3 regions of the Ruminiclostridium herbifermentans genome follow, and region 2 is predicted to be linked to each of the others. Evidence: a T-box and tRNA genes for the amino acid it is inferred to sense, from the RefSeq annotation. Region 2 holds a T-box; the other regions hold tRNA genes.
The links. A T-box is a leader RNA that pairs with one kind of tRNA and senses whether it is charged. The one in region 2 lies ahead of serS (serine--tRNA ligase), so its partner is inferred to be a tRNA-Ser.
Positions count from the first base shown of each region.

Region 1 (10,299 bases), 1.4 Mb from region 2:
GCAGACCATGTTCCTTTTGATAAGCTTTGTGGTATTTCATATAATACATGTCCACAACTACAACAACTGGAATATCTTTATCTATCAGTTCTTTCATGCGGGCATAAGCAACATCCTGGTCGTCCTCTATGTACCAGGTTATTTTAATCTTATCATCCTCAACACTATTACTAGTTTCTTCTTTTTGCTTGTTATAGTAGGTTGTTGCTGGATAAACTACGTATTCCAATGAAGTGTTTAAGTCCTCTTCACTAAACTCAACTGACGTTGCATCTTTATGAATGTAATTAACACCGGCAAATCCAGTTTTGCCATCATATACAAATGAAAGGTAATCAGCGAGTATTATATCGGGGTTTAGCCCTAAATATGATATTATAGAACCAAACGCATTTTGAAAGCAATCATTGGTATATGGTGTAAAATACATTGGAACATTCAAAATAGAGTGTTTGCTCATTTCAACCTCCATGTCTATTTTAGGCAATAAAATAAATACTTCTTTGTGTAAAAGTTCTGCTTTGAAAAGCAAACTAACAAAGCTGTTTAATCATATCTGAGGCGGACAGACTTTCTATACCTCTCCACCTCACTGATAAAAACCTCTTCTAAATTTGAAGTTCAGAAACTCACAATGTTTGTACAGACTATACATTCAAGCTGCTAGTTTCACCTAATCAGGCTAGAATCTCCACTATGTTTGTTCAAATTTCCTATTATAACTAGCCATTTAACTTCTCGTTAATATAATCAGCTATACTACCTGCAGTTGAAAAAGATTCATATGTAAGAAAGCTGCTATCAAAAGTAATATCAAATTGGCTTTCTATATCTACAAGCAGTTCAACTAGTGATATTGAATCAATACCGTAATCTTCTCTTAAGTCTCCCTGTAGTTGTATATTATCACCATCATATTGGCTATAAGTCTGCACTATCTCACAAATTCTGCTTTCAATTTCACTTTTTGTCATATAAAACTACCTCCATTAAAATAAAAATATATATAGTTTATGTGTCTTGACACCTAATCTAGCTTAACTTTAACACCTTCACCTGTCTTTTCACTAATGTATCCTTCCACTGAATTTTTGATTATCATTTTTGTAACTTCATAACTTTCTAGCGGAATGTATATTACATTTGTTTCTTTAACTAGTTCTGGGTCTTTGAATAAGTTTAGATATTCTTTATGCATTTCTTCTAAGTAATTTAGGTTTTCAGTCTTCAAAACCTTATTACATTGAACCCTTCTATTGGGTCGGAACAGAATTTTTCCCCTTCTTTCAATTCTTTCATAACATACCTTAACGTCTATATCATAAAATAGGATTAAATCTGGCTTCCTTACAAACTTAGTAACCCTTTTTCCTGTTTTTCCTTTTACTCCATTTGCAATATCTCTTGTTAGCCCTGTGTATATATACCGATCGGCTATAAGTATATAACCCTTCCCTAAGCAAGGCTTGATTTCAACAAAATAATGCAGGAGAAAACTAATCCATTGCAAAATGCTATATATCCATGAAGTAAGTAAGTTCATTGAATGGAGTTTCTTAACGATTTTTCTGATTATGTAAATTGAATTCCATTCTATAACTTTTGTTTTTACTCCTCTGCTTAGCAATTCTCTGTATAAATCCTCTACACCCTTGCTTTTTCCGCAGCCACTTATTCCTTCAAATACGATTAGAATACCTTTTTGCCTGTTTATAGTATAGTTTTCTCTTTCCAAAACCTCACATCCAGTAATATATTTTAATCACAAGCAGCTCTTACTTATATCTCTCATTTACAACGCTAATACGTCCTTCTTCCTTTGGTGCCACAGTTCCCTTTTCTTTTATGTACTTTGCTAAAACGTCTTTCAAAAGTTCTCCCTTATATAGCAGCTTCGCATCTACCATTTCTTCATAACCATCTCCGCCGTTATATAGATAATCATTGGTAGCAACTTTATAAATCTTATTTTTATCCAGTTCTTTTCCATCCAATGTTTTAACACTTACAACTCGTTCGCCAGCAGTTTTTGAAGCATCAAAGGAAAATGTTATTCCGGAAACCTGCAAAAATCCTCCGTTTGCACCTGAATTAGGATACTGCATAATACCTCTCTCAAGGCATTTATATATGTCTTCACCTTTAAGTTCTATCGTTACAAGTGAATTGGTAAACGGTAACACTTTTCCGATTTTGTATAGAGTTATATCTCCTTCTGGTATACTTTCTCTGATGCCTCCACCATTCATCAGTGCAATATCTGCTTTTCCAGCTTCTCTCATTGCATCTGCAAGTAAATCTGCTAAGTTTGTCTCTTTAAATCTTAAATCAGACCTCATTCCATTTAATTTAACCGCCGCTTTACCAACAACTTCTTTACCTGCTTCCTTTGCTAATGCCTCATATTTATCAGCAACTTTTTGCACTTCCGGATCTGCTTTTGAATTATCTCTAGTATTAAACACTCTCCAAGTACATTTCTTTACCTTTCCATCTTTTAAATATAAATCTGCCAATCCCACATGAGTTGTATACCCACCAGCTTCTACAAGATATGAGTTATTTATTTTATCAGGCTTTTCATATAAGAAATGATGATGTCCGCATAAAACTAAATCTATACCATCCACTTTTTCAACAATTTCTCTGTCTATTTCATCACCGTTATGAGAAATATAAATAATCACATCAGATTGCTCTTTTAGCTTAGGTATTATTCTTTGTGCTGTTATAATAGGATCTTCAACTACTACGCCCTTATGGTCTCTGCTATTTGTATCAGTAAGTGCATGTTTTTCTACAGTTCCAAATAGAGCAACTTTTACACCACCAATTTCAACTATCCTATATTCCTCATAGACAGGCTTACCATCTCTAAGCACATTTGCACAAATTATTGGGAAATTTAAAACTGTTTTAAATTCCAATGCTCTGTCTATTCCAAAATCAAAGTCATGATTTCCCATTGTCATAGCATCATAACCCATTAAATTTACAGCCTCAACAACACCCTTTGCCTTTTCTATATTTGCTTCATTAGTTCCATGAAACATGTCACCACTGTCTAGAACTAAAGTATTTTCATTATCTTTTTTAACTTTATCAATGTAATACTTTACCAGCGGCATACCCATCATTATATCAACCTGATCCAACGTATAATATCCGCCCGTTTCATTGTCATAGCATATATGTCCATGCATATCTCCTGTGTTAACAACACTTATCTTCTGGTCATAATAGCCAAAACTCATCAATACGTCATTAAAGTTTACATTCTTATAAATTAAAAAAACAGCAATTCCAACTAGAATAACACCTATTACAATTAAATTTGTATACTTTTTCATACTAACCTCCCATGCTTTGACTAGTTAAAAATTAAAGGATCGCTATTAATAAAAAACCGTTACTTCATATAAGTATGCCTCCCGTTTGAAAGCATACTTTATATTTATATTTACAATGTCAAAAATCCACTTGGTTTTGTAGTCGAAAAAACACCATGCTTACACAAACGTTATTTTCAAGCTAATAATACTCCTATGCACCATTTGGGTATAAAATTATTGAAAAATTTCTGTGCCCTACATCTATTTTTCCTTTAGCAAAATCTATTCTTTTACCCACTCAATACAAATATATATGAAGCTATATGTGAATATCCTTAAATAGTACGCTGCATTTTTCTGCTACGTTCGCACATTCACATATAGACTTTGTTTTTTCTAGACCTTTTGTTGCCAGGAAAATTGTTAATGCTAACTTATTTAATAACTGTAAGCTTTCATACTGACACTCAGCAAAGAAATGATGATTTTACTATGGAGAATTCCAATCCGCAGAAGTGTGAGTTTTAAAGTAAATTTAAAGTATATATTCTTGTGTATTTTAGTACTATCTTAGTTCCCTGCGCTAGAATATCTTTTAAGTCCCATTCTCCAAAACATGTATACTAACGCAAACATTGCAACACCAATTAAAGGTGTGAGATATAAATAGCCACTCCAGAACATTGACAAGTCTGGTTTCCTTAAAAAATATTGCGCTGGGAAATAGCTAACAAAAGCAAAAGGAACAATAAATATCAACAGCTTCTGTACAAACCCTGGATAAAAACTAATGGGATAGCCAGCAAATCGTCTGCAATTAAAGAAAATCAGATTTCTAAGGTTTACTGTTCTGATAGTCCAAAAGCTAAAGCAGGAAGATATCATAAATAAAGCTGCTTGTATTATAGCTCCGCCAATTAAGGCTGATGCATAATATGTAATGCTTTTAAAATCCCATACAATACCAACTGTTTTGTATGTATATAAAAACAGAATTATACCCACTGCTCCATGTCCTATAGTTGCCGTAAAGTCTATTCTAGCTGATACAACTTGAAAAATTAAACCTAACGGCCTAATCAAATACCTATCTAAAGAGCCTTGGTAAACCATATCATCAAAGTCTCTAATTCCAGTGAAGAAAAACACAAAGATGCTATATGACAGGAATAAAAAACTATATAGAAAGAACATTTCATGAATTGTCCATCCGCCAATTGTTACAAATCTAGTAAGAATCAAAAACATTATTACAATACTTACCATCTCTCTTACAAATATGGCTAAAGCTATAAAAAATCTATCAAATTTATACTCTAACATTGATTTTAGATTCATTTTAAAAAACATAAAAAGTATTTTTAGCAATTCTATCTTTGTATATGGTCTAATCTTATCCATACTAACCTCCCACGCCTACTTTAGGCAAAAAATATGGTTTCACTGCACGTGGAGGTACGCACCTTTTTCACCGCTTACATCCACATTCTTTCAAGAAAGCTACCGCCACACTAGTTAAAACCACTTGCGGTTTTTGTAGTTCGAAAATGCACTATGCTTGCACAAAATTTATTTTCGAGCTGCTAACCTCCCTGAACAACAAGTTTTTTTGTTGCAGCTTTCCAAATGAAATGCCCAATAACAGTGAGCAACGCTATCCAAAGTACCTGCTTAAGCAGAACTGTTAATATTTCATTTGAGGGAGTCTGCCCAAGGTATATAGTTATTGGTATATAGTATATAGAATCAAATGGCGTCATTTTTATGAAGTTATATAGCCAAGTTGGCATAAACCATAATGGGATAAGAGCACCAGATAAAACAGCAATTAAAGCATCCTTAATAGTAACAAGGCTAAAGGTTTGATAGAACCAAAAAGCAGTTACCCATACAATAAAATTCAAACAATATAGCACAAGATATCCCAAGCATAAACTTAATATAAAAAAAACAAACATTGACATTGAAAACGGCGGCAAAAACTCAAAAAACAAAAGAGATATAAATATTGCCGGAATAAGATTCATCAATATTTTAAAGCCTGCAGCACCTAAATTATATGAAAATACCAACATTCTAAAGCTTATAGGCTTCAAAAGATCAGAAGAAATCAATCCATTTGTTATTTTGTTTTGTATGAAATAATCATCCATTATAAAAAAGCTTTGCATCAAGAATCCTAAAACTATGTATGTTAAAACTATCTTCAGCTGTACGCCATCATATGAACCGTCTTCTCCATATATTGCCTTCCAAATGGCTATATTTACAAAGATCAATATCAATGTATTAATCAAGCCTGCATAGTAATCAGCGCGATATGCCAAGTTGTTCTGAAACGATTTCTTGGCTATCGCCAGATATGGTTTTATCATAGTTAATACCTCCCTCGTAGATTTCTCTAATAATTGATTCAATTTCTGGCTCTTTGATTGTCAAATCCAGAATGTTATAATTTGAGGTTAAATATGATATAACGTCTGATACTTGGACTTCATCTCTGTTAAATTGCATTTGTTTCTTGTTATCTGCTTCTTCTATTATCTCTACACCCTTTGGCAAAATGATATCATCGGTATTTTGCGCAAATTGAGCGACTATTGTTCTCTTTTTCCCATATCTGTCTTTTATCTGTTCAACTGTACCATCATATATAATTGTTCCATGGTCAATAATAATCATTCTCTTACAAGTTTTTTCTATATCCATCATGTCATGTGTAGTAAATAGCATTGTGGTATTTTTTTCTTTATTTACTACTTTTATGAATTCACGAATCTTTTCCTTTGCAATTACATCAAGTCCTATTGTAGGTTCATCAAATAAAATTACATCAGGATCATGTACTAATGAGGCTGCAATATCAGCTCTCATTCTTTGTCCTAAACTTAATTGCCTTACTGGTTGTGAAATAAACTCATTTAGTCCAAGAAGTTCATTAAACAAATCCATATTACTCTTAAACTCTTTATCTGGTATCCTGTAAATACTCTTCAATAAATCAAATGTATCGGATACGGGAAGATCCCACCAAAGCTGAGTTCTTTGTCCAAAAACAACACCTATATTTGATGCAATCTTTTTTCTTTGCTTACTTGGTGACATACCAAGAATGTTAATTTCACCATCTGTGGGAATTAAAATACCAGTTAGCATTTTTACTGTAGTAGACTTTCCTGCCCCATTAGGTCCTATAAAGCCAACCATATCACCCTTTTCAATAGAAAAACTAATTTTATCAACCGCTCTTTTCATTTCGTATTCTGGAATAAGTAAGCTTTGAATTGACCCTAACAAGCCTTTTTTTCTAACATTAAGTTTGTAGTCCTTTGTTAGATTATTGACCTCGATAATTGGCATATGAACCTTCCTCTCATTTGCTAAACTTGAGTATATCTTGAATAGAAAAACATCATAGCTTTTATATGCTTTATTTCATTATTTATGACTTTTGCTCATTTATTTTATGAAGTACCATAGATTAGAATATTGATATTTTTTATTATATTAAACAAATATTTCATTTTATACCTTAATTATAGTGATTATACAAAGTATTTTTATACTTAATATTGATTTTTTATACAACTTTTTTTAAAATATTAATGTAATAAGTCTAATTTTGTAATTAGAAGTATTATATTGAATATTTTCAAAAAGTATAGACTACTAACTAAAATTTATTTCTATTTTTTAGTTATTTACATTAATTTTAATTACTATTTATATATAAATTATGCATTATTATCTAGTTCTTGCATAATTAACTATTTGAGTTATTCAATGACTATAATTTAGAAGGAGTACTAATCTATGGAAAATATAAACACTGGACATTACATGGTTAGTAAAAAGAAATTCCTGCCCTCCTATAAAATAATTAATCCTGTAATTGATACAAATTTAATTACTATTAAGCTATTTCTATCAACCACTTACTATAATCTATTTGATTCAAATTTATTTTATAACTTTGTGATGCTTCTAGATACAAACTTGTCAATTGTTTCCTATCATATAAACAGGGAATTAATGATTAGTAATATCAACTTATGCCAAGGATTAAATTTTAGAGAAGAAAATATGGGAATAAGTTCTGTATCAGAATGTTTACATAAGCAGGAAATATGCACTATGCAATACTACCAAAATGAAAATATTGCTTTTCAATGCTTAACTAATTGTACAATCCCTATAATAATTAATGATAAAACTGTTGCTTATTTATCAACTTTTTTTATGCACTCAAAATATGATGCAATTTCAGTAAATTATTTTAAAATGTATGCAAAATTGTTAGATTCTACTTTACAGTTTCATAACCTTAAGCTTAATATTACAGAATATGCGTGTAAAACAATGCTGCCTTCATTTAGTATGGAATCTTTAAGCTTTTGTGAACTTGAAGTACTGGATCAAATAAATAAAGGTTATACTAACAAGGAAATTGCAAACCGATTATTTATATCAGAAAATACTGTGAAATCCTATGTTCAAATTATTTCCCAAAAACTCTCCTGCGAAAACAGAACGCAAATTGCTGTAAACTCCGTTCTGTATTCTATCTTAAAATATATATAATTCATATATGGTTATGGTCAGGAAGTTTGGGTGTGTTTATCTCGAGCATCCACTTTGGAAACTTTAAAGTGTAGGACAGTGAACATTATCTTCTATGTATATTCTTTTCTTTGTAAACTATCGTCTTTATAAGGAAAAGAAATAGCATTAGCAAAGCTATGGCGTAGTTTCATTGTCTAATCTTATAAAAAATGATATATGGCAGGAATTCATAAATACTAACAGGCGATATCCACTACTTACTAAATAATTAAAATGGCTCTGAATTCTTAGATTATCTCTTGAATTCAAAGCCATTTTCTGTTATAACGTCTGAAACCTTTTAAATAAGGTTCCCTATACAAAATGTGGCGGAGAAGGTGGGATTCGAACCCACGTGACGTTTCCGTCAAACTGATTTCGAGTCAGCACCGTTATGACCACTTCGATACTTCTCCATAGCATTTATATTCTACACGTAAACGAATACTGTTTCAAGCTTTTTTTGAAAACAACCATAATAAAACAAATTGAATTTTGATGAATAACTATTTATTTTAAGATACTTTCGTAGTACAATATATATGTACTATAATTCTACATTTTAATACATTTTATTGTATATTTGTATAATATTCACGGAAGCTTAACTAGGAGGATGACTGCATTGGAACTCAAAGTCCCATTAATCGACATTATTTTATCAATATCAAGTGCTATTGATTTAATAGACCCCATAATTACAAATCACCATAAAAGGGTAGCCTATATTTCCTACAGTATAGCAAAGGAAATGGACTTACCTGATAAACAAATTAAAGATCTTGTATTTGCAAGTCTGCTTCACGATTGCGGTTCTGTTAATTTATCTGAAAGAAAGTCCAGATTCGAATTTGGTTTCAGATGCTCAATTCTTCAAAACCAAGCACATGGAAATAAAGGTTGGGTAATTCTTCGTGATTCAACTGATTTGCATGATGCTGCCGAAATAATAAGGTTTCATCATGTATATTGGAAGGAAAGTTCAAATGCCCACTTAAAATCATATGAAATACCTATTACAAGCCATATACTCCATCTGGCAGATAGAGTTGATATTTTAATCAACCGCAAGAATGATATTTTGACACAACGAAGATATATTGAAAACACTATCAATGAAAATAGTGGCACAATGTTTATGCCTGAAGTTGTAGAAGCTTTTAATAATCTAGTTCCAAAGCAATTCTTTTGGTTTGATATTATAAGTCCATACTTAGATGATATTATTAAGAAAGTAATAATGCCTTTTAACGTTTATGTTGATGATAGAGGTTTATATCAATATGCAGAAATAATTCACCGTATAATAGATTTCAGAAGCAGATATACTGCTACTCATTCTATAGGTGTAGCAACATGTGCAAGCATATTAGCATCTAAATTGGGCTTTAGTGATTCCGATACTCAAATGATTCATGCAGCTGGATTGATACATGATATGGGTATGTTAAGTGTTAGCGAGGATATTTTGGAAAAACCTGGCACACTTGATTTAAACGAATATAATACTATTAAATACCACACATATCTAACTTATAGATTACTAGATTCAATTCCTGGTCTGGAAAAAATAAGAGATTGGGCTTCTTTCCACCATGAAAAACTTGATGGAACAGGATATCCCTTTGGCTTAGAATCAGAGCAATTAGATTTAGGCTCTAGAATTCTTGCTGTCAGTGATTTGTTTATCTCTTTAATTGAGGAACGTTCCTATAGAGATGCTCTATCTATATATACTACTATGGAAATAATTAATAATGCAAAAAATTTAGATTCTGATGTAAAAACTTGCTTAAGAAAAAATTTAGATGAAATAGTACAAAAAATTAATATATCAAAGGATGAAGTTTATAAGAACAATAAGGATATTTTAAACTTTTTATAGTTGTTTAATAGCTTATTTATGTAGCATCTTTTCTAGAATAAATTTCGCTAATAATAGGCAGTTTTAACAAGACAGTTTATTAAAGCTTATAAGCATCATAACTTTCAGACAGATTAACTTGCTTGAAAATAGCTATTAATATATCAGACCAACATTGTTAATGAAATATCAAATACTATACTAATACCTAAAAAAATTGCTGGCTTATGGCCAGCAGAAAAAATATTGTTAAGGGTATTACATTTATTATTTTAACTGTTTAATTGTTTTTTACACTGTAAAAAAGTGTTATTTAGGAGTAGCAAATTAATTTGCTTAACTTTCTAGTTTAATATAGTTCATTTTAGAGTTGATTTATTGTATTAAGAATTGTTTGAATAATAAACTTTCTAATTTATTTATATAGATATAGTTCTTTATATAGATTTAAGTAGTAAAACTTATTATGGAAGCAAAAAACAAAATGTTTTAATGCAACGA
Region 1 covers NZ_CP061336.1:4,433,126-4,443,424, forward strand. Annotated here, with positions in the region: gene EHE19_RS17945 (BtrH N-terminal domain-containing protein) at 1-460, opposite strand, end outside; gene EHE19_RS17950 (acyl carrier protein) at 723-974, opposite strand; gene EHE19_RS17955 (dTMP kinase) at 1,028-1,735, opposite strand; gene EHE19_RS17960 (bifunctional metallophosphatase/5'-nucleotidase) at 1,776-3,350, opposite strand; gene EHE19_RS17965 (ABC transporter permease) at 3,903-4,733, opposite strand; gene EHE19_RS17970 (ABC transporter permease) at 4,916-5,707, opposite strand; gene EHE19_RS17975 (ABC transporter ATP-binding protein) at 5,643-6,692, opposite strand; gene EHE19_RS17980 (LuxR C-terminal-related transcriptional regulator) at 7,146-7,913, shown strand; tRNA gene EHE19_RS17985 (tRNA-Ser) at 8,262-8,350, opposite strand; gene EHE19_RS17990 (HD-GYP domain-containing protein) at 8,560-9,819, shown strand.
Region 1: it has a tRNA-Ser gene. The T-box ahead of serS (serine--tRNA ligase) is inferred to sense a tRNA for this amino acid. The anticodon was not compared.

Region 2 (10,299 bases):
GCTAATAAAACTCCACCTAAAACATCAACAATTACATGCTGTTTTGTAGTCAATGTTGAAATACATATCATTAGTGCTACTAATAATGTTACGTATCGATACCATAAAGGTATGGTTTTACATTTTCTCAAACCAGCAAAGCAATACCAGCTAACTAAACAATGAATTGACGGAAAGAGATTATTTGCAGGGTCTATATTATATAAAAGCTGCAACATATCCCAAAAAACACCCGATTGCGTTATTTCAGGTCTAATATTCGTTGTAGGTAAAGATATATACGTTATAAAGCATACTAATTTTCCTAATAAATCTGCACATATAAATCGATAACAATGCTCTTTATCTATTCTGCATATTAAAATGTAATTTATAATCCAAAAAATATAACTTCCAAAATAAATAAGTATAGTTATTGGTATTACTGGTAAAACATCATCTATTTTTGAAGTTAAATTATAAAAATACCTGTCTTCATAAAACAGTCGTACTCCATTATATACTGAAAAATTAAAAACTACGCATATAATTAAGGGTACAATAGCATATTTAGGTATAAGAGAACGAGTTTTTTCTATTATTTTCATGTCATCTCCTATTTAAAACGTAAATGTGTGGGATAATCATATGTATATAATAATCAACAATCTCAATAAAATGTGATAGGAAATTTCGTTATTATGTTAATAAAACTAAAGTCCTTATAAGACCCTAATAAAGTATAATATTTATTATGATATTAAGTCAATATGCTAATGGAGAATTAGTTATAATCTATAATAAAATACTCCTAGCGTAATTTTTGATTGTATTATGTCAAATAGGTGCATAATATTAATACTTTACATGTCTTATATATGTTTAAGTGGAAAACAAAAATAAATCACTTATAATAATAATAATAGTTCTACCAATTTTATTGCCAACTTTTTTTGACTTTATTGCTATCTTATAGGAGAATCACTCCACATAGAAGAAGAACTGAGAATTTGGTTTGCTGCTTCAAGATAATCATTAGAGTTATGGCATTTTTTTATTCTCTTCAGTAGTTTTCCGTCCTTATCAGTATGGGCTGACAGTTGCCTCCAGAATTCCTTCATCTTATCACATAAATGCTTATCACCCGATAGAGTATTCTTATAGTAGCTAAAAATCCCATCATGGAATTCTTTCAGCAGAGACATTTTATCTTCATGTGGAATAGTTTTTCCCTTTATAGCAGAAGGCAGAAATGGATTGCTTAAAGCACCTCTTCCTAACATAAAGTTTTTTATGTATGGAAACCGTGTGCTGATGCGCAAGTAATCATCATATGTGAAAATATCTCCGTTATAGGTTATTTCATGCTTACAAGCAGAGGCAATTGCCTCGAAGGAATCCAGATCAACACTGCCAGTGTACATCTGTTTACCTGTACGAGCATGTATTATTACACCACCTAAGGGATATTCGTTTAGTACTTCAACTACGCGCATACCCTCTTCAGAATTCTCTAGACCAAGTCTCATTTTTACAGTAATTGTATATTTTCCAGCGCAAGCTATATCCAAAAGCTTTTTTATCATATCAGGATAGGGAAGTATTCCTGACCCTCTTTTCTTTCTTGTTACCATAGGAAATGGGCAGCCTATATTCCAGTTGATTTCGTTATATCCCATATCGGCAATTACATCAGAAAAAAGTTTGAATTCAGTTCCGTTATTACTGAGAATTTGAGGGATAATTTTGATATCTTTATTATTATTCTCAACCATGATGTCTTTCAATAGTACAGGATTTACTTTATCCATATCAGCAGTGGCAATAAATGGGGCATAATAGGCATCAATACCTCCAAAAAGCTCTGAAAATAAATTTCTGTAGCATGCAATAGTCATTCCTTGAATTGGTGCTAAAAAAAGATTCATATCTATTCATCCTCTGTTATGATTAATTTTAAAATTAATGTATCATAATACTATATAGTTTACGGAATAAATGCAATAGCAGATTATAAAATGAACTTTCGTATACAGCCTATTGGTGTGACGTTCCAACTAATTCTTACATTTATCCTTAATTATACTTTTCCATAATAAAGAGAAAAGTTGTTGAAAAAGGCTATCTATGCTAAAGTTTATCAATAGTCCGCTGCTATGTAAACTAACTAATTTTACTTGTGTATTAATTTATTTTAAAATGAGTTTTTTGGTAAGCTACATATTTTTAATACTGATACTAGAGTGCCAGTGAGTTAGTACTATATTTTTTATACTGTAAGGATTATAAAATAATTTGCGCAGCTCGGTAATTTGTCTTGTTATGTTAGTTTTATAACTGAGTTTGAAAACATTACTTATTTCATCCACTCAATGCATTCCAACTTACAGAAAACTTTGGAACACCTGGAATGTTTAGAAATTCCGCTACCTTTGCGATGTTATAAGAGTACAACTTAAATAAATGGGGTGCTTGGATAAAGATATTTGTTAGAATTTGTAGGTGAAGTATAGTTAATGTATACCAACGAAACAATGAAGCATGGATGATGAATGTGAGCGACGGTAAAATTAACTTTGATGAACCAGTACAAATTTAACGAATATCTCGTGAGTGTCCTATTTAGATAAGTTTGTACGGGAGTGCTAGTAAGCAATAACCATAATTTTAACCTGTAAAGTCAATAAATAATTAGTTACATCGCATTAATTTAACTTGTTATGATAGTTTTTTGAACTGAGTTTGCAGTATTTATACTTGCATGCGAGTACAACCTAAATAAATTGGTTAAGGGTAGTGTTGATTGACTAGAAGCAAATTTACCTTTAGTATATAAATGAATAGAAAATGGAGGTTAAAAATGCGAAGTTTTTATTGCTTTGCAATAGCTACTGTTGATTGCATGTTATTAATGGAACTGCTAGAGAGGAGGAGTACTTATAATTAATATTGCTGAAACTCAGAGAAAATTTCATAAAAAGGGATTAACAAGGGGAATTGATGAAAGAGTTTTCCAACTGAGAAAATTGAAAAATATAATTCTAGCAAGCCAATCAGATATATATAGTGCATTAGAGAAGGATTTGGGCAAATGCCAAATTGAAAGCTATATGACCGAGGTAGGAATTACTATAAATGAGATTGATTTTATGATCAAAAATATAAAAAGGCTGAGTAAATACAAGAGAGTTAAAACTCCCTTTATATTTCTAGGGGGTTCAAGCTTCATTGTTCCAGAACCTTATGGGACAGTGCTGATAATAGGGCCTTGGAATTATCCTTTTCAACTTGTTATGCTACCCCTTGCAGGAGCAATAGCAGCAGGTAATTGTGCTGTTGTTAAGCCTTCTGAGTTATCACCAAACGTATCTAATGTTATAACCCAAATTATAAATGAAAACTTTGAAAAAGAATATATAGTTTCTGTAGAGGGTGGAGTTGAAACGTCAGAGCAGCTGCTTTCGCAGAAATTTGATTATATTTTTTATACAGGGAGTACAAATGTTGGCAGAATAGTTATGGAGGCAGCTGCTAAAAACCTGACGCCTGTGACTTTGGAATTGGGCGGAAAAAGTCCATGTATAGTTGACAAGGAAACTAATTTGGACAATGCTGCAAAAAGAATTATGTGGGGGAAGCTTATAAATTGTGGTCAGACTTGCGTAGCACCCGATTATCTTTTTGTGCATAAAGAAATCAAGGATGAACTAATTAAAAGGATTATATCTTCCATTCATGAATTATATGGCAGTGACCCAATAAATAGTGAGCAATATTCTAAAATAATTAATGAGAGACACTTTAACAGACTTGTAGCCTTAATTAATAATCAAAATATAATCTATGGCGGTCAACATAATATTGAAGAATTAAAAATTTCTCCTACAATAATATATCCTGTTTCGACGGATAGTAAGATAATGCAGGATGAAATTTTCGGACCCATTTTGCCTATAATGGAATACGAAGACCTCAATGAGGTTATTGAATTTATAAATGATAGACCAAAGCCATTAGCGCTATATTTCTTTTCGAATAATAAAAGCAATGTGAAAAAGGTTATCTCTAGTACCTCATCGGGGGGAGTGTGTATCAATGATACCATTAATCATATTACAAATGCATATTTACCCTTTGGAGGAGTAGGCGACAGTGGAATAGGAAACTACCATGGTGTTGCAACTTTTGATACGTTTTCACATAAGAAAAGCATCCTGAAAAATCAAATAGCCTTTGATTTTAAGCTAAAATATCCACCCTATAAAGTATCTGTGAATTTAATGAAAAAAGTATTTAAATATTTGCTTAATTAGGATATTCAATTTAATTAAGACAATGTTGAAGAGGAAGTGTAATATATGTTAAAAGAGAAACCAGAATATCTATTAAATGATAAATTTGATGATATATATTTTGATGTAGTTGATGCAATAGACGAAGCAGAACAGGTTTATTTAATTAATAATAATCTTATTGAACGAATTAGTAAAAGTATAGAAGCTGGTGAACCTTTTATCATTGGGGAAACGGGCTTTGGAGCAGGGAGATTGGTAGTTTCCCTTATGCGATATTTAGACAAAAGCAATATGAAAAATGTCTACATAGAATATAATTCAGTTGAGTTATACCCAATGAGCCCTGAGAGAATGCACAATATACTTGATGGATTCAGAGAACGGGTGGGTGATAAAATTGATGCTCTTGTTAAAGCGTATCAAAGCATTGATATAAATGTTAGTGGCTGGCATGCTGTGGAAATGACGCAGCCCTTTGGAACCCTTAAATTAAATCTGTGGGTGGGGGAAGCCCTTGAGATGGTTAGTTCCCTAGAAAAATGCTGTGATGTGTGGTTCCTCGATGGTCATAGCCCTAAAAAGAATCCTGAAATGTGGCGCCCAGAACTTCTATTGGAAATTGGGAAAAAGACAAAGATTGGTGGAGCATGTGCTACTTTTACAGTTGCAGGTGCTGTAAAAAGAGCATTGACAGATGCCGGATTTGTAATAAAGAAATTTCCCGGGTGTGGTGGAAAAAATGAGGTGCTTCAGGGAGTAAAAATGATTGAATCGAGATGTGGGGTAAGCTGTGAAGAATGTTCATACAGAGAACCATATAAATGTGGGGGATGCATACATACAAATGGTAATCCTTTTCATGGAGAATGTCCTGTGGCAAAGTGCTGCCAAAACAGAGGATTTGTACATTGTGGAAAGTGTCCTAACATTCCATGTGAGTTATTGACACGGTATTCAAATGATGAGGAACATGGTGATAATCCAAAAGGGGCAAGGATTGAGCAATGTAAGAAGTGGGCATAGTTGTAATTTTTATATAGCAGCCATAAGCTATAAAGGAAATAATATCCACATAAAAAGTGCTTTGAATTCGCATTACTATATGGGAGTTTATTTTTATGATGGAGGTATGACATGAGAAACAAATTTATATGTGTTTTGGTATGCTTAACTATTTGTATCCAGTGCTTTTCTTTTATTGGATTTAATTCAGAAAATGCAATGGCAGCGACTGTGAGTATATCTAATGGAATTCAATTTAAAGATACTTCTGGGAATGTAATACATGCTCATGGTGGAGGATTAATCAAATACGGTGATTATTATTACTGGTATGGTGAATATCGTGATAATAGTAATTATTTTCTTGGGGTAAGATGCTATAGATCAACTGATTTAAAAAACTGGGAATATCGTGGAGAAGTTTTGGAACCCAGTTCAGCAGCAGAACTTAACAAATGTAATGTTGAAAGACCCAAGGTAATGTATAATGCTTCAACAAAGCAGTTTGTAATGTGGATGCACTGGGAGAATGGTGTAAACTATGGACAAGCCAGAGCAGCAGTGGCATATTGTAATACACCAGATGGAAAGTTTACATATCAAGGAAGCTTTAGACCTATGGTAAATTCGGGTGTAACAGATCATGGTTTGCCCGGTTATATGTCTAGAGACTGTAATGTTTTCGTAGATACTGATGGAACTGGATATTTTATATCTTCATCCAATGAAAATATGGATTTGCATTTATATAAATTAACACCTGATTATAAAGGAATTGCTTCTCTTGTTGCTAAGCTGTTTGTAGGAAAGCAAAGAGAAGCACCCTGTCTCATTAAAAGGAACAATTACTATTACCTTATAACATCAGGCTGTACAGGCTGGAATCCAAATCAGGCCAAGTATGCTTATTCAACTAATCTAGCTAGTGGCTGGTCTGATCTATATAATTTGGGTGACTCTACTACATATAACTCACAGCCTGCATATATCATACCTGTTCAGGGTACTAATGGTACAAGCTATTTATATACAGGAGACAGATGGGCTGGTGCTTGGGGTGGTAAAGTTAATGATTCGAAGTATGTATGGCTGCCTCTGATATTTGAATCAAATACAAGTCTCAAGCTGCCTTATTCTGATTCCATTCAAATAGATACTGTGGCAGGTACAATAACATACAGGGACGATACTATTGCACCAGATCTTAGTGATGGGTGGGGTTTGGTGTTTAGTGACGATTTTAACGGAACAAGCCTTGATACAAAAAAATGGAATTATAACTATCCTTGGGGAAATACCCACACAAACAGAGCTTACTGTGCTCCTGAAAATGTGAGCGTAGCAAATGGAGTACTTAAAATAAAAGCTGAGAATAAAAGACATCCAAATGCTCCTGCAACTACAAATACATATGATGGAACCTTTTCTTTAGACTATACATCTGGCGCTATAAATACAGATAAAAAGTTTAATTTTACTACTGGGTATATAGAGGGAAGATTTAAAATGCCTGGAACAACTGGATTTTGGCCATCCTTCTTTACTCTTAATTCAAATGGTGGAAGGCCGCCTGAAATAGATATATTTGAAATATTATGCCATGAACCAACAACATTGCATACAAATTATCATTATGGCAGTTCAAAGTCTCACTATAACAAACAAACAGTTGCTGATTTATCAAAGGATTTTCACATATATGCCGTAGAATGGGATACTGAGTATATCAAATGGTATTTAGACGGGAAACAGGTAGCCAGTGCATTTAGGGACTCACAGGCTATAGCTGCGGCAAAAGATATGTACTTGATAATTAATCTTGCTGTTGGTGGCTGGGAAACTGATCCTAATAGCTCTACTGATTGGTCTCAGGGTTTTGAGTGTGACTGGGTAAGAGTTTGGCAAAAAGGTGCTGATTCAATTCCAGAGGTCATATTAGGTGATATTAATAATGACAAGGCAGTTGACTCAATTGACTTTGCGCTGCTTAAGAAGTATTTGCTTGGAGATAACGTATTATCAGATGAACGTGCCAAAAAGGCTGCTGATTTAAGCGAAGATGGAACAATAGATGCAATTGATTTCGCTCTTTTAAAGAAATATTTGCTTAATCAATAAAAGAATTTTAATTAATATTTAGCTTGAAATATACAACATATATAGATATAATTATTAATACAAATTATTACCTCGTTATATTGAAAAACAGCGAAGAAAAAGCAAAGATTTAATTAATTTCTTAAGAGAGCCGATGGTTGGTGCGAATCGGTGAAAGGTTAAATCAATCCACTTTTGAGCTGTCGGTGATGAATCGAAAGGTTAGTACCCTTTATCCTACTAATAAGAGGTTGATTATTTATATATAATCAGCAATTTGAGTGGCAACGCGGATACCTTCCGTCTCATTGTTTATGAGATGGGAGGTTTTTTATACTTTTGGGAAAAATAAATATAGTTGTGAAAATTTAAAAATGGATATGGGATTAAACTAAATTAATTTAGAAAAACCTATTTTCAAAAGAATCCTAAGTATTCTATGGGTATATTATCTGAAATTTTATCTGTAGAGAATAGGAGAATCAATGAGATAGTACTAATAAATGAAAGAATTACAAGGAGGAAGTATATGTTAGATTTAAAGTTTTTAAGAGAAAATCCTGAAATTGTAAAACAGAACATTAGAAATAAATTTCAGGATAGCAAATTGGGTTTGGTGGATGAAGTTATAGCATTAGATGTGGAACTTAGAAACACAAAAGTAGAAGCTGAGTCTTTACGTGCAAATAGAAATAAGATTTCCAAAAGTATTGGTGCTTTAATGGCTCAAGGTAAAAAGGAAGAAGCAGAGGAAATGAAAAAGCAGGTTACTGCAAATTCAGAGCGTTTGGCTCAATTAGAAGCTTTAGAAAATGAACTAGAAGAAAAGGTTAAAAAGATAATGATGGTCATTCCAAACATAATTGACCCAAGTGTTCCAATTGGTAAGGATGACAGTGAAAATGTTGAAATTCAGGTTTACGGTGAGCAATTTGTACCTGATTTTGAAATACCTTATCATACAGAAATAATGGAAAGATTAAGTGGTATAGATTTGGAAAGTGCCAGAAAGGTTGCTGGTAATGGTTTCTATTACCTAATGGGAAACATTGCTAGACTTCATTCTGCTGTTATTTCATATGCACGAGATTTTATGATTAATCGTGGATTTACTTACTGTATACCACCTTTTATGATTCGCAGCGAGGTTGTTACTGGTGTAATGAGTTTTGCTGAAATGGAAGCCATGATGTATAAAATAGAAGGTGAGGACTTATTCCTAATTGGTACTAGTGAACATTCCATGATTGGTAAATTTATTGACACAATTTTACCAGAAGATGCATTGCCACAAACCTTGACAAGCTATTCACCATGCTTCAGAAAAGAAAAAGGAGCTCATGGCCTTGAAGAAAGAGGAGTATATAGAATTCATCAATTTGAAAAGCAGGAAATGATAGTTGTTTGTAAGCCAGAAGATAGTATGATGTGGTTTGAGAAAATGTGGCAAAATACAGTAGATTTATTCCGTTCTTTAGATATTACAGTTAGGACTTTAGAATGCTGTTCAGGTGATTTAGCAGATCTGAAGGTAAAATCTATTGATGTAGAGGCTTGGTCTCCAAGACAAAAGAAGTTTTTTGAAGTGGGAAGCTGCTCCAATCTAGGAGATGCGCAAGCAAGACGTTTGAAGATTCGTGTAGATGGCAAGAATGGGAAATACTATGCACATACATTGAACAATACTGTTGTTGCGCCACCTAGAATGCTGATAGCATTCTTAGAAAATAATCTTAATGCTGACGGCTCTGTTAATATTCCTGCTGCATTGCAGCCTTATATGGGTGGTATGACTGTAATAAAATAAAACTTTCAAAAAAGAGTATATTTTAATTTTTAATTTTATAAATGAACAATAATGAATTAAGAATTTAATAAGGGCGTATCAAGTGCTTAATTATAGGGTGCTTGATATGTCTCTTTTTTTTATGAAATAAAAGCAATTTTTCTAAGTGTAATTATTACAAATGCTTTACTTTAACATCAGGGAATTGCTTAATAACTGCTTCTATAGCTAGTCTTCTATGACAATAGAATGGTTTTTCCTCACTACATAAAAAACAGGTAAGTAAATTAAAGTAAATTTGATGCTTTTATAAAAGTGATATTTTTATAATTATCTCCATTATAAAAAATAAAGTCAAAACAAATACTATAATGTGAAAAAAATATGAAATAAGGAGAATTGCATATGGCTATGTACACAGGTGTTGTTAAATGGTTTGATAATGAAAGAGGTTATGGTTTTATTTCTACCAATGAAGGTGAAGATGTATTTTTACATCATTCGCAAGTTAAAGAAAAAGGAAATGATAAGGATATCCATGAGGGTGAATCAGTAATGTTTGATATTATAAAGGATAAAAAAGGGCCATCAGCTGTAAATGTTCAGAAGATGTAATTCTGCCCGCTTGAATTGCCCATTAAGAATATATTAATATTTTTTTGATGGGCAATTTTATACATATTCAAACAAATATCTTTAATCTAGTAACCCATATATATAAGTTGTACTCATATCAGTAAGTAATTATCTGAAAATTCAGTTAAAAAACCAGCATTAAGAGATAAATTAAAATACAGTGTTCATTATTTTATGAAGCTTGCAGATAAATATGAAGTACAAGCTTGCTGATACTCTCGTACAAACTTATCTAAATGGATTACAACAAGAGATTTGATGAATTAACTATTACAACGAGGTAGGATAAGATTAGATTATGCAAATCAGTGTAGGATTGATACTCAAATGAAGCAGATGGAATCTAGTTTGCTGTATTTATTCCTCACAAACATATAAATTAATTTTATAGATTTAATCTTTTTAGAATTGTATTTTTTATACTAAATTTGTAATTATAAAGTGAATAACATTATTTGTTACTCAAATGCAGCATTAGGGCAAAACCGAACATATTATTTAGTT
Region 2 covers NZ_CP061336.1:983,667-993,965, forward strand. Annotated here, with positions in the region: gene EHE19_RS04370 (phosphatase PAP2 family protein) at 1-587, opposite strand, end outside; gene EHE19_RS04375 (tRNA dihydrouridine synthase) at 945-1,907, opposite strand; gene EHE19_RS04380 (aldehyde dehydrogenase) at 2,919-4,292, shown strand; gene mnmC2 (tRNA (5-methylaminomethyl-2-thiouridine)(34)-methyltransferase MnmC2) at 4,338-5,297, shown strand; gene EHE19_RS04390 (family 16 glycosylhydrolase) at 5,409-7,394, shown strand; T-box leader at 7,479-7,684, shown strand; gene serS (serine--tRNA ligase) at 7,903-9,180, shown strand; gene EHE19_RS04400 (cold-shock protein) at 9,565-9,774, shown strand; gene EHE19_RS04405 (Ig-like domain-containing protein) at 10,290-10,299, opposite strand, start outside.

Region 3 (10,299 bases), 980 kb from region 2:
TTTTTATACTAGTACTCAGGAAAGCTTATAAAATTTAAATTAGATCTCTTAGTTAAGGATATTTGTTATTAATTTATAGGTAAAAGAGTAATTCATTATACCATAAAACTTACACAGTGTAAGTTTTAGTATATGAATTATACATGAATTTTGAATGTTGTAAGGCGGTAAAATTTAATATTATGAATTAACCCTAATTCATCAAATTTCTTTTAAGTAACCTCTTAAATAAGCTTGTACAAAAGTACCAGTATCTCAACACTATAATTTAAATTTATAAGATATATAAATAATTAGCAAAACATATTATTTTAGTACTTTTCTACTAACAATGCGCCATTTTTTTCTATTATTTCAATTATTGATTCTATTCTATCCTCATCAACCTTCATACTAAAAAGTGCATTACCCTTTGAAATTAAATCTTCATACACCCTTCTTTTTTCTTTTGGTATTTTAGCATCTGATATACCTCCTACAATACCACCAAATATAAAGCCAAAAATAAGTCCTGAAATAGGCCCAACAGCTGCAATAAAACCAAAGTCCTGCATAAACATACTTACTGCGCCAATTACTATTCCAACAACTCCTCCTAATATTCCACCTGTGACTATTCCATCTGAAATTCTTTCTCTCTTGCTAAAAATATATTGTAATGATTCACTTTCTATTAATTTTATATGTTCATCCTTATTATTTGATTTATAATATGCCTCATTACCGCTGTCTTTAACTAAAATAGATATATTATCTGTTTTAAGACCCTTATCTCTGACGTCAAAAGCTGCTTTTTCTGCATTATCAAAAAATTCAAAAATAGCTACAATCGTCTTAGCCAATAAAATCACTCCAATAAAAAGGTGTAATTTTATAATTAGCCTAAATATATCTATTTATTCAACATATATAGTTCTTAATTTAAAATACATATTTAATCAAATCCATTGGTTTTTCAATAAATATATCTGGTTTTACCCTTTCTAATTCATCAATCGGACTGTACGTCCACGCAACTGCAGCACTCTTAACTCCTGCATTCTTAGCACACAATATATCTAAAGGACTGTCACCCACATATAAAACTTCATCCTTATTTTTTACATTTGCCTTTTCCATTGCTTTTATCAGTGGTTCACCATCGGGTTTGTGTTTTGTTGAAGCTTCAGAGCCATTTACAAATAGGAAATAGTCCATTAAATTAAAAATTCTTAATCCTCTAATTGCGAGTTCTTGACGTTTTGAAGTAACTACTCCTAATACTATACCCTTTTCATATAAAGTCTTAATTAATTGATGTATGCCTATAAAAATTGCTATACTTCTGTCATGTTTTTTTTCATTATACTCACGATATGTTTTAGCCAATTCTTCTTCTTGTCCTGGATAAATATCTTTTAGGTGATTCATTAATGGCATACCTATATATCGGATAATTTCTTCTTGGGGTCTAGTAACACCAAAGTGGTGCATAAAAGTATAGTTAAATGATTCCAATATAAGAGGAACTGTATCAATTAGTGTTCCATCCAAATCAAAGAAAACATATTTAAATTTGTTCATATAAAATTTTACCCTTTAAATAATCCTTTCTATTTTTAATAACCCTTCTAGTACATAATTAAAATTCGAACATTTTAAATTAAATAAGCGTATAATATATTGCAATGTATGACTAATTTAATATATAAATTTATTTACTTGTTAATTTTATTAATATTAATTATAATCTATATTATATATAAAAAGAATATATAATATAGATATATAAGTACCTGTGTTATATACTTAGATTAGTGTTAATTTTACTATCACAAAGTAGATTATCTATCTAATAAGTTATAGTACATGTTTAATATGTTTTAGAGATAGTAAATTAAGGTTCATTTTGCGATACAAATTATTTAAAAGTTGAGGGTGAATTTATTGAAAAAAAAAATTATACATTCATTACCCAATCTACTAACATTTATGAATTTATCACTTGGTATTATTGCTTTATTATTTGCAATAAAAAACGAATTAATTCAAGCTTCATTATTAGTAATGGTTGCAGCTCTAACTGATAGATTTGATGGTAAGGCTGCTAGAATGTTGGATTGTACAAGTGAATTGGGTAAAGAATTAGATTCTTTATCAGATGTAATTTCATTTGGTGTATCACCAATAATAATTGCTTGGAAAATTAGTTTCTTCAATCTAGGTATTTTAGGATATTTACTTGCTGTTATATACCCTATAGCAGGAGCATATAGACTTGCAAGATACAATGTTACTCCATTTAACAATGTATTTTCTGGAGTACCAATAACGATCGCTGGTGCATTTTTATCTATTGTTAATTTATATAACGGATTTTCTCTTATACGTAACACTTATAGCAATATAAATACTATAGTTTGTGGTCTAATTATAATTTTATTATCATATTTAATGGTTAGTAATATACAAGTCAGAAAAAGATAATTTAATCCACAATTTATCTCTATAAAATGCTCATTTATTCACATTCTTGTGTAGATATGTAGATTATTAATATAAGAATCACCTATTGATATATATAGTTGCTTGCAAATCTTCATATTAATCAATAGGTGATTTTGTTTTCTTCTAAAGAACCTTACACAATGGATAATTATAATTTGTATACAGATTTTTTTAAGCTAATGTACTAAACAAATATAAAATAGCATCCTTCGAATCTTGAAAGATGCTATTTTGGCGGAGAAGAAGGGATTCGAACCCTTGCTAGGATTGCTCCTACTAACGGTTTAGCAAACCGCCCCCTTCGGCCTACTTGGGTACTTCTCCATTTATAATATGCTGACCACAATATAATTGAGCCAGCATATATTTGGCGGAGAGACAGGGATTCGAACCCTGGATAGGCTCACACCTATGCCGGTTTTCAAGACCGGTGCCTTAAACCAACTCGACCATCTCTCCAAAACTTTTCTTACGCGACGAACTTTATTTTACAATGAATCTAGTGATTTGTCAATACTTTATATGAAAAACTTAAATATTAAATATTTCCAAAAATAATTATCTATCAATTTATGAAAATTTAATAAAATATTTTACATTTGTAGATGCCCTAACTGCACAATAAATCAAATTTTTAAACATATAAATATCATTAAAATTACTTATATAAAATTATATTATAAATATTTTCAGTAGAAAAACTAATGAAGCCTTATAATTATATTTATTATAACAATAAAATGAATGGAATATTTATTGTTTATTCCATCCACTTATTTACTTCTTAATTAGAATAATAATTTTTAGTTCATAAATACATCATATGTAAATAAATCAATACAAACATATATTTAATAAGTTCTGATTCATTATGGGATCTGAGCATTTAATTTTTTTATTTGTCCAATAAATGTGCTATTTGGATAGTTACTTATAAATAAATTAATTATTTTTTTTGCTTCATTGTATTTTAATTCTTTATAGTAGCTGTTAGCTAAATAAAAATATGCATCATCCATAAAATATTCATCTTTTTGACCAAACTCAATAGCTCTATTAAAACTTTCAATAGCATCACTATATTTTCTATTTTTATAACTCTTATAACCATCTGAATAGAGCATTTTTGCAGCTTTATTAAAACTCTTTGAAACTAAAAAATCATATATTTCTTTAGATTTAATACTTAATAATGCAGTATTTATATCATATTTAAGTTTAATTGCACAATTAACATAATCCCCTTTATTATAAAACTCATAAGCAGCTAGTAGTAAATCATTACATACGATAGTATTATTATACTTTACTTCTGCTTCAAGAACTTTTTGTTCTTCTAATGCTAAGTTTTGCTCAGATTGAATTAATTTATTTCTAATACTTTCAATTTCTGCTGTTAGTCTGTCAATTTCTTTTACTGCTGCATTATAATCAGTAACTACGTTAATCTTTGCTTTTTCTTCTGTTGAAAGCTTACTTTGATATTCACTAATATTATTTTGAAACTTTACTTGGCTATATGCAGTCAATAATAAAACTATAAATGCACCAGTAAACAATACAAGTGCATATATCCATATTTGTTTCTTATCATTTTTACTATCACTATGATTATTAAATTTTAAGTTCATGACAAAATTGCCTCCAAATTCCATTAAATGGAACAGTATTTATTCGATTATAAGTTAGTATAATTTCTCTCAATATTCGTTTTTTTCGCAATATCTATTGCTTGAATTTCTTCAGCAGATAATGAATACTTTGACTTACCGGATATAATAGGTTTCGCATAAGTGGATGAACTATCTCTTGCATATATTCCACTAATAACAATGCCTGTATCATTATTATCTAAAAGAGCAATTGCAAAACTCAAATCACTCCCTACATTATCAAATGCATTAAATCTGATTATTCCTACCTTTTGTATGCACTGAATTAAATTTCTTTCTATATCATTTATTTTAACTTCAATATCTTTGTTTTTAGCACTAACATTATTTATATTTGTTAAGCAAGTATCCAAAAGTTCTTCCATATTTCTGTCACTTAAACCATTCATAAATCTAGCATACTTTGTTTTTAATTTATTTGTCTTTTTAATATTACTAATTAACAATACACAATTTATTAATATAAAAATAAAACCAACAATAAATAAGAATTGAATTTCAAATTGTATTTTAAGTATGTTGTTAATAAAATCATTCATTTCTTATTACTCCTTATTATTAAATTCTTGATTTATAAATAAAATATTTATCATAAAAACTAAAAATTTGATCCTATATCCTATTTGCTTGTATTTTAACTTTTAATAAGTTTTTACATTTAATATACATATTATATTGGCACCTATAAAAAAAGTCTTTAAAATCCATTTTATAAGGTACCTTTTTTAAGACCTTTTGTAAAAAAAATCCAATAACCTATCTAATTCTTCATTTGAATAATATTCTATCGTAATTTTTCCTCTATTTTTATTAGCGTTTAATTTTACTTTAGTTCCTAAAATATTTTTAAGTTTATCTTCAACATATTTATATTCTGGATTTTCTAATTTTGATTTTGTATTTCTATTTTTATCCTTCTTGTTTAAAAGATTCTTTATATAATCCTCAGTTTCTCTTACACTAAGTTTATTTTTAATAATGTATTCGGCAGCGGACTTCTGTAATTCTTCATTTTCAATAATAACTAAAGTTCTAGCATGTCCACTCGTTAAATCACCACTTATTATAAATTTCTTAACATCATTGGTAAGACCTAATAACCTAATCGTATTTGCAATTGCAGATCTGCTTCTACCTATTTTTTCTGCAATTTGCTCTTGTGTTAAATTAAATTCATTCATTAAATTCATAAATGCATTAGCTTCTTCAATCGGATTAAGGTCCTCTCGTTGAAGATTTTCAATAAGAGCAACCTCCATAACTTGTAACTCAGTAAAATCCTTTACTAATGCAGGTATAGTATTTAAACCAGCTAATTTTGCAGCTCTCCATCTTCTCTCTCCAGCTATTATTGTAAATATATTATTATCTTTTTTTACAATAATAGGCTGAATAACACCATGCTGTTTTATTGATTCTGCTAATTGTACTAATTTTTCATCATCAAATAATTTTCGTGGCTGAGCTGTATTTGGTTCAATATCATTTATTTTTAATTCTAAAACACCAGTATTTTCTTCAATTGCTTCATTATTAATTAGTGCACCTAATCCTTTACCTAACCCCTTTTTCATCATATGACCTATACCACCTCTTCAGAATACTCAATTACTTCTTCTGCTAAATCAATATAACACTCAGCACCCTTTGATTTCGCATCATATAAAATTATGGGCAATCCAAAACTAGGAGCTTCGCTTAATCGAACATTTCTAGGAATAATTGTCCTATAAACTTTATTTTTAAAGTACTTTTTAACTTCCTCTACAACTTGTATTGACAAATTTGTTCTAGCATCAAACATAGTAAGAACTACACCTTCCACATCTAATTCTGGATTAAGATGTTTTTGAACAAGCTTTACTGTATTCATCAATTGACTTAGTCCTTCTAATGCATAATACTCACATTGGATTGGAACTAATATTGTATCTGATGCAGTTAATGAATTAATTGTGAGAAGTCCTAACGAAGGTGGGCAATCTATAATTATAAAATCAAATTCTTTCTTTATATAATATAAAGCTGCCTTTAATCTATTCTCTCTTGATATAACAGAAACAAGTTCAACCTCAGCTCCTGCAAGTTGAATATTTGAAGGGCACAACATTAGATTTTCTACACATGTTTTTACAAGAGTATTTTCTATAGATTCGTCATTTATTATAACATCATAGACTGACTGATTTAAAGACTGCTTATCAACTCCAAGCCCACTTGTGGTATTTCCTTGAGGATCTATATCTATAACTAAAACCTTTTTACCCTTGTAAGCCAAACATGCACTTAAATTAACTGCAGTTGTAGTTTTACCAACGCCACCCTTTTGATTAGCTATGGCTATTATTTTTGCCAAAAATATCTCACTCCTATCAATTCTAAGTAAATTAATAAATACTAAATTATTAATTTAAATGAATTTAAGCTTATCATACAAAATTCTATTTTATGTTAGATATTATTTAAATAATCTTCTTTTGAAATTATATCATAGTGCTTATAATAATACAAAGTTTTTATCTTCTAATAATGTTTCACGTGAAACATTATTATCATTTATCCATTTATATATTGTCTCTTAAACCGTTTGATTTACTTTTCTATTTAAATTTTTCTTTATGATATTAGTTCTATATATTTTATTTCATATAGCAATTAAATTACTTTATTATTTTGAACTTGCTTTAAATTATTATTTAATTGAAAACTAAAAAATTCAACATCTATATCTCAGCTTTCCTTAAAATCAATATTTATAGTATTTACATTAAAATCAAATTCTCTTCATCTACAAATTGGAACTAATATTATGACAAATTATCAAATTGTTAATTTTACTAACTTTCTAGTTTATAAACAAATAATTCTCTTTTTTTGAACGTAAGATATTATAACAGCAAAAATACATACAACATTAATTTTTCTTATATAAGTACCTTTACAAGAAAAATTTATCATAGGAATAGATATTTTTTTCTGTGATGTCCACTAAAATATTAAAATTACATATATTCTTTCTTTTAAATTAACCATTTATTACTAATAATAAATCTATAATCTTATATTCATTCAGACCAAAATCTATTACTTATAACTTACCTTATTAAACAATTTAATGGACTGTTATATATAATAAAGACTCATTGAGTAGAAATAATGCTATAAAAATAATAAGTGCATTAAATCATTTCTTAGAGAAATTCTATAAATATTTTTTGTAATTATTTAAAAAATGCTAAATTATTATATTTTTAAATAATTACTTTATATTTATAAATAAAACTGATTTTTTAGTTTTATTTATAATAAACAAAGATAGAATAGCTTGTTTGTTAAATTTATATTATAAATAAATATTTATATTCAAACTAATTATTGATTTAGTAGTGAAATGTTTCACGTGAAACATTTTTTTAGCAAAAAAGATATAATAAAAATTCTACATTTATATATATTTACTATACTTACTATGTATTAAATTCAACACTCTTAATTAATAATAAATAATAAGCTGATATCATCACTCTACTTTATTTTATTCTATATATACTAATTAATATGAATTTATTATGTCTTAATCAATCTTGTATAATCAAATTCAAATCCATATATTTTCTTCTGTATAATATAACTTTAAAATTCTCTTATTCTATTTATTAATATTTAATATTAAATTTTTAGATTACACATTCTTCTTATTTAATTAAATCCATCACACACATTTTCGAAACTAATCTCATCATAGTAGACCTTTTAAAGATAATAAGATTATCTATATATAAAAAATTTATAAAATTATAATAAAAAGCCTATATCAATTCAGATATAGGCTTTTATTTATAATTCTTATATTCCAATTATTATCATAAAACCTTAAAATACTTATATATCAAGATTTGTTACATCCTTAGCATGAGCATGTATATATTCTTTTCTTGGTTCAACCTTATCACCCATAAATGTTACAAAAACTTCATCAGCGGCAATTGCATCTTCAACACTTACCCTTTTAATCATTCTTGTTTCTGGATTCATTGTAGTTTGCCATAGTTGTTCAGGATTCATTTCACCTAATCCTTTATATCTTTGAATATTTACACTTGAATCTTCTTTACTCCATCCAGTTTCTTTAAAAACACTTTCGAGTTCCTTTTCATCAAAAGCATACCTCTCTTCTTTACCCTTTTGTATCTTAAATAAAGGAGGCATCGCTAAATATACATGACCTTCTTCAACTAATGGTCTCATATATCTATAGAAAAATGTTAATAATAACATTCTAATATGAGCACCATCTACATCAGCATCAGCCATAATAATGATTTTGTTATATCTTAATTTACTTGTATCAAAATCATCTCCAATACCAGCACCAAGAGCTATAATAACGGGTAAAAGTTTTTCATTATCAAATACTTTATCCACTCTAGACTTTTCAACATTAAGCATTTTACCCCAAAGCGGAAGTATAGCTTGAATTCTTCTTTCTCTTCCCTGTTTTGCAGAACCACCAGCAGAGTCTCCTTCGACAATAAATATCTCTGTCAATGAAGCATCCTTTTCTGAACAATCTGCAAGCTTTCCAGGAAGTGTACTAGTCTCCAATGCGCTCTTTCTTCTAGTTAAATCTCTTGCCTTTCTAGCAGCTTCTCTAGCTCTTGCAGCAGTAAGAGCTTTTTCTAAAATGATTTTTGCTATACTAGGATTTTCCTCCATAAAGATAGTAAGTTTTTCAGTAACTATACTCTCAACAAATCCTCTTATATCACTGTTTCCGAGCTTTGTCTTTGTTTGACCCTCAAACTGTGGATCTAGAAGCTTTATACTAACTATTGCAGTAAGACCTTCCCTAACATCTTCTCCAACAAGATTCTTATCATTTTCCTTTAAAAAGTTAAATTTCCTTGCATAATCATTATAAACTTTAGTAATAGCTGTTCTAAAACCTGTAAGGTGAGTTCCACCTTCTGAAGTTGCAATATTATTAGCATAACTAAATACAGTTTCAGTATATCCAGTATTGTATTGTAATGCTATTTCAGCAATATTCGAATCTTTTTTCCCATAAATATAAATAACATTATCATGTACTACATCTTTATGCTTATTTAAATACTCAACAAAAGAAGCAATTCCACCCTCATAATGTAGATCTTTTACTATCTTTTCTTCAGTTCTTTCATCAATAAGCCTTATTCTAACTCCGCCATTCAAAAATGCCATTTCTCGATATCTAGTAACCATAGTATCAAAGTCAAAATCTATTACATCAAAAATTTCAGGATCTGGCTTGAATGTAGTAGTAGTCCCGTGTTCATCTGTATCACCAATTATTTCAACTGGTGTAACAGGTGTACCTCTAGAATATTTCTGTCTATAAATATGTCCATCTCTACAAACTTTTACTTCCATTGTTTCTGATAAAGCATTTACAACTGAAGCTCCAACACCATGCAGACCTCCAGAAACACTGTATGCTCCACTTCCAAATTTACCACCAGCATGTAATATTGTATGAACAACTTCAAGTGTAGGAATTCCCATTTTAGGATGGATTCCAACAGGTATACCACTTCCATTATCAATAACAGTTACTGACTTATCTTTATGGACTATAATTTCTATTTTATCACATCTATCAGCCAAAGCCTCATCAATACTATTTGCAACTATCTCATATATTAAGTGGTGTAATCCTTTAGTAGAAGTACTTCCAATATACATACCTGGTCTTTTTCTTACAGCTTCCAAGCCTTCAAGAACTTGAATTTGACTCTCGTCATATGAAGAATCAATATGTGTATTATCACTCATAATATTATGTTTACTTCCTTTCAAAAATCATTTATTATTAGTAAAATATTAGGAAAAATCACAAAATTATATGTAGAATATTAAATAAATACTCTTATAAATTAGCAATTTCACTTATATATTGTGATCTCTTTTTAAGAGTAACAGATGATATAGGCGATAAATAAATTATGCTTTTTTTATCTACTTCTGTAATTACATAAGATTTTGGAAGATCATCAGATATACTTCTAATAAAGCCTTCTTCTTCAGCAATCTTTAAAAATTCTTTTGTATCTTTTGATATAGTTGTCGTATCTATATCCATAATAGCTATTACATCCTT
Region 3 covers NZ_CP061336.1:4,149-14,447, reverse strand. Annotated here, with positions in the region: gene EHE19_RS00075 (hypothetical protein) at 312-851, opposite strand; gene EHE19_RS00070 (HAD-IA family hydrolase) at 922-1,563, opposite strand; gene pssA (CDP-diacylglycerol--serine O-phosphatidyltransferase) at 1,927-2,466, shown strand; tRNA gene EHE19_RS00060 (tRNA-Ser) at 2,720-2,811, opposite strand; tRNA gene EHE19_RS00055 (tRNA-Ser) at 2,856-2,946, opposite strand; gene EHE19_RS00050 (tetratricopeptide repeat protein) at 3,357-4,118, opposite strand; gene EHE19_RS00045 (DUF4446 family protein) at 4,166-4,699, opposite strand; gene EHE19_RS00040 (ParB/RepB/Spo0J family partition protein) at 4,886-5,737, opposite strand; gene EHE19_RS00035 (ParA family protein) at 5,743-6,516, opposite strand; gene gyrB (DNA topoisomerase (ATP-hydrolyzing) subunit B) at 8,043-9,974, opposite strand; gene remB (extracellular matrix regulator RemB) at 10,069-10,299, opposite strand, start outside.
Region 3: it has a tRNA-Ser gene. The T-box ahead of serS (serine--tRNA ligase) is inferred to sense a tRNA for this amino acid. The anticodon was not compared.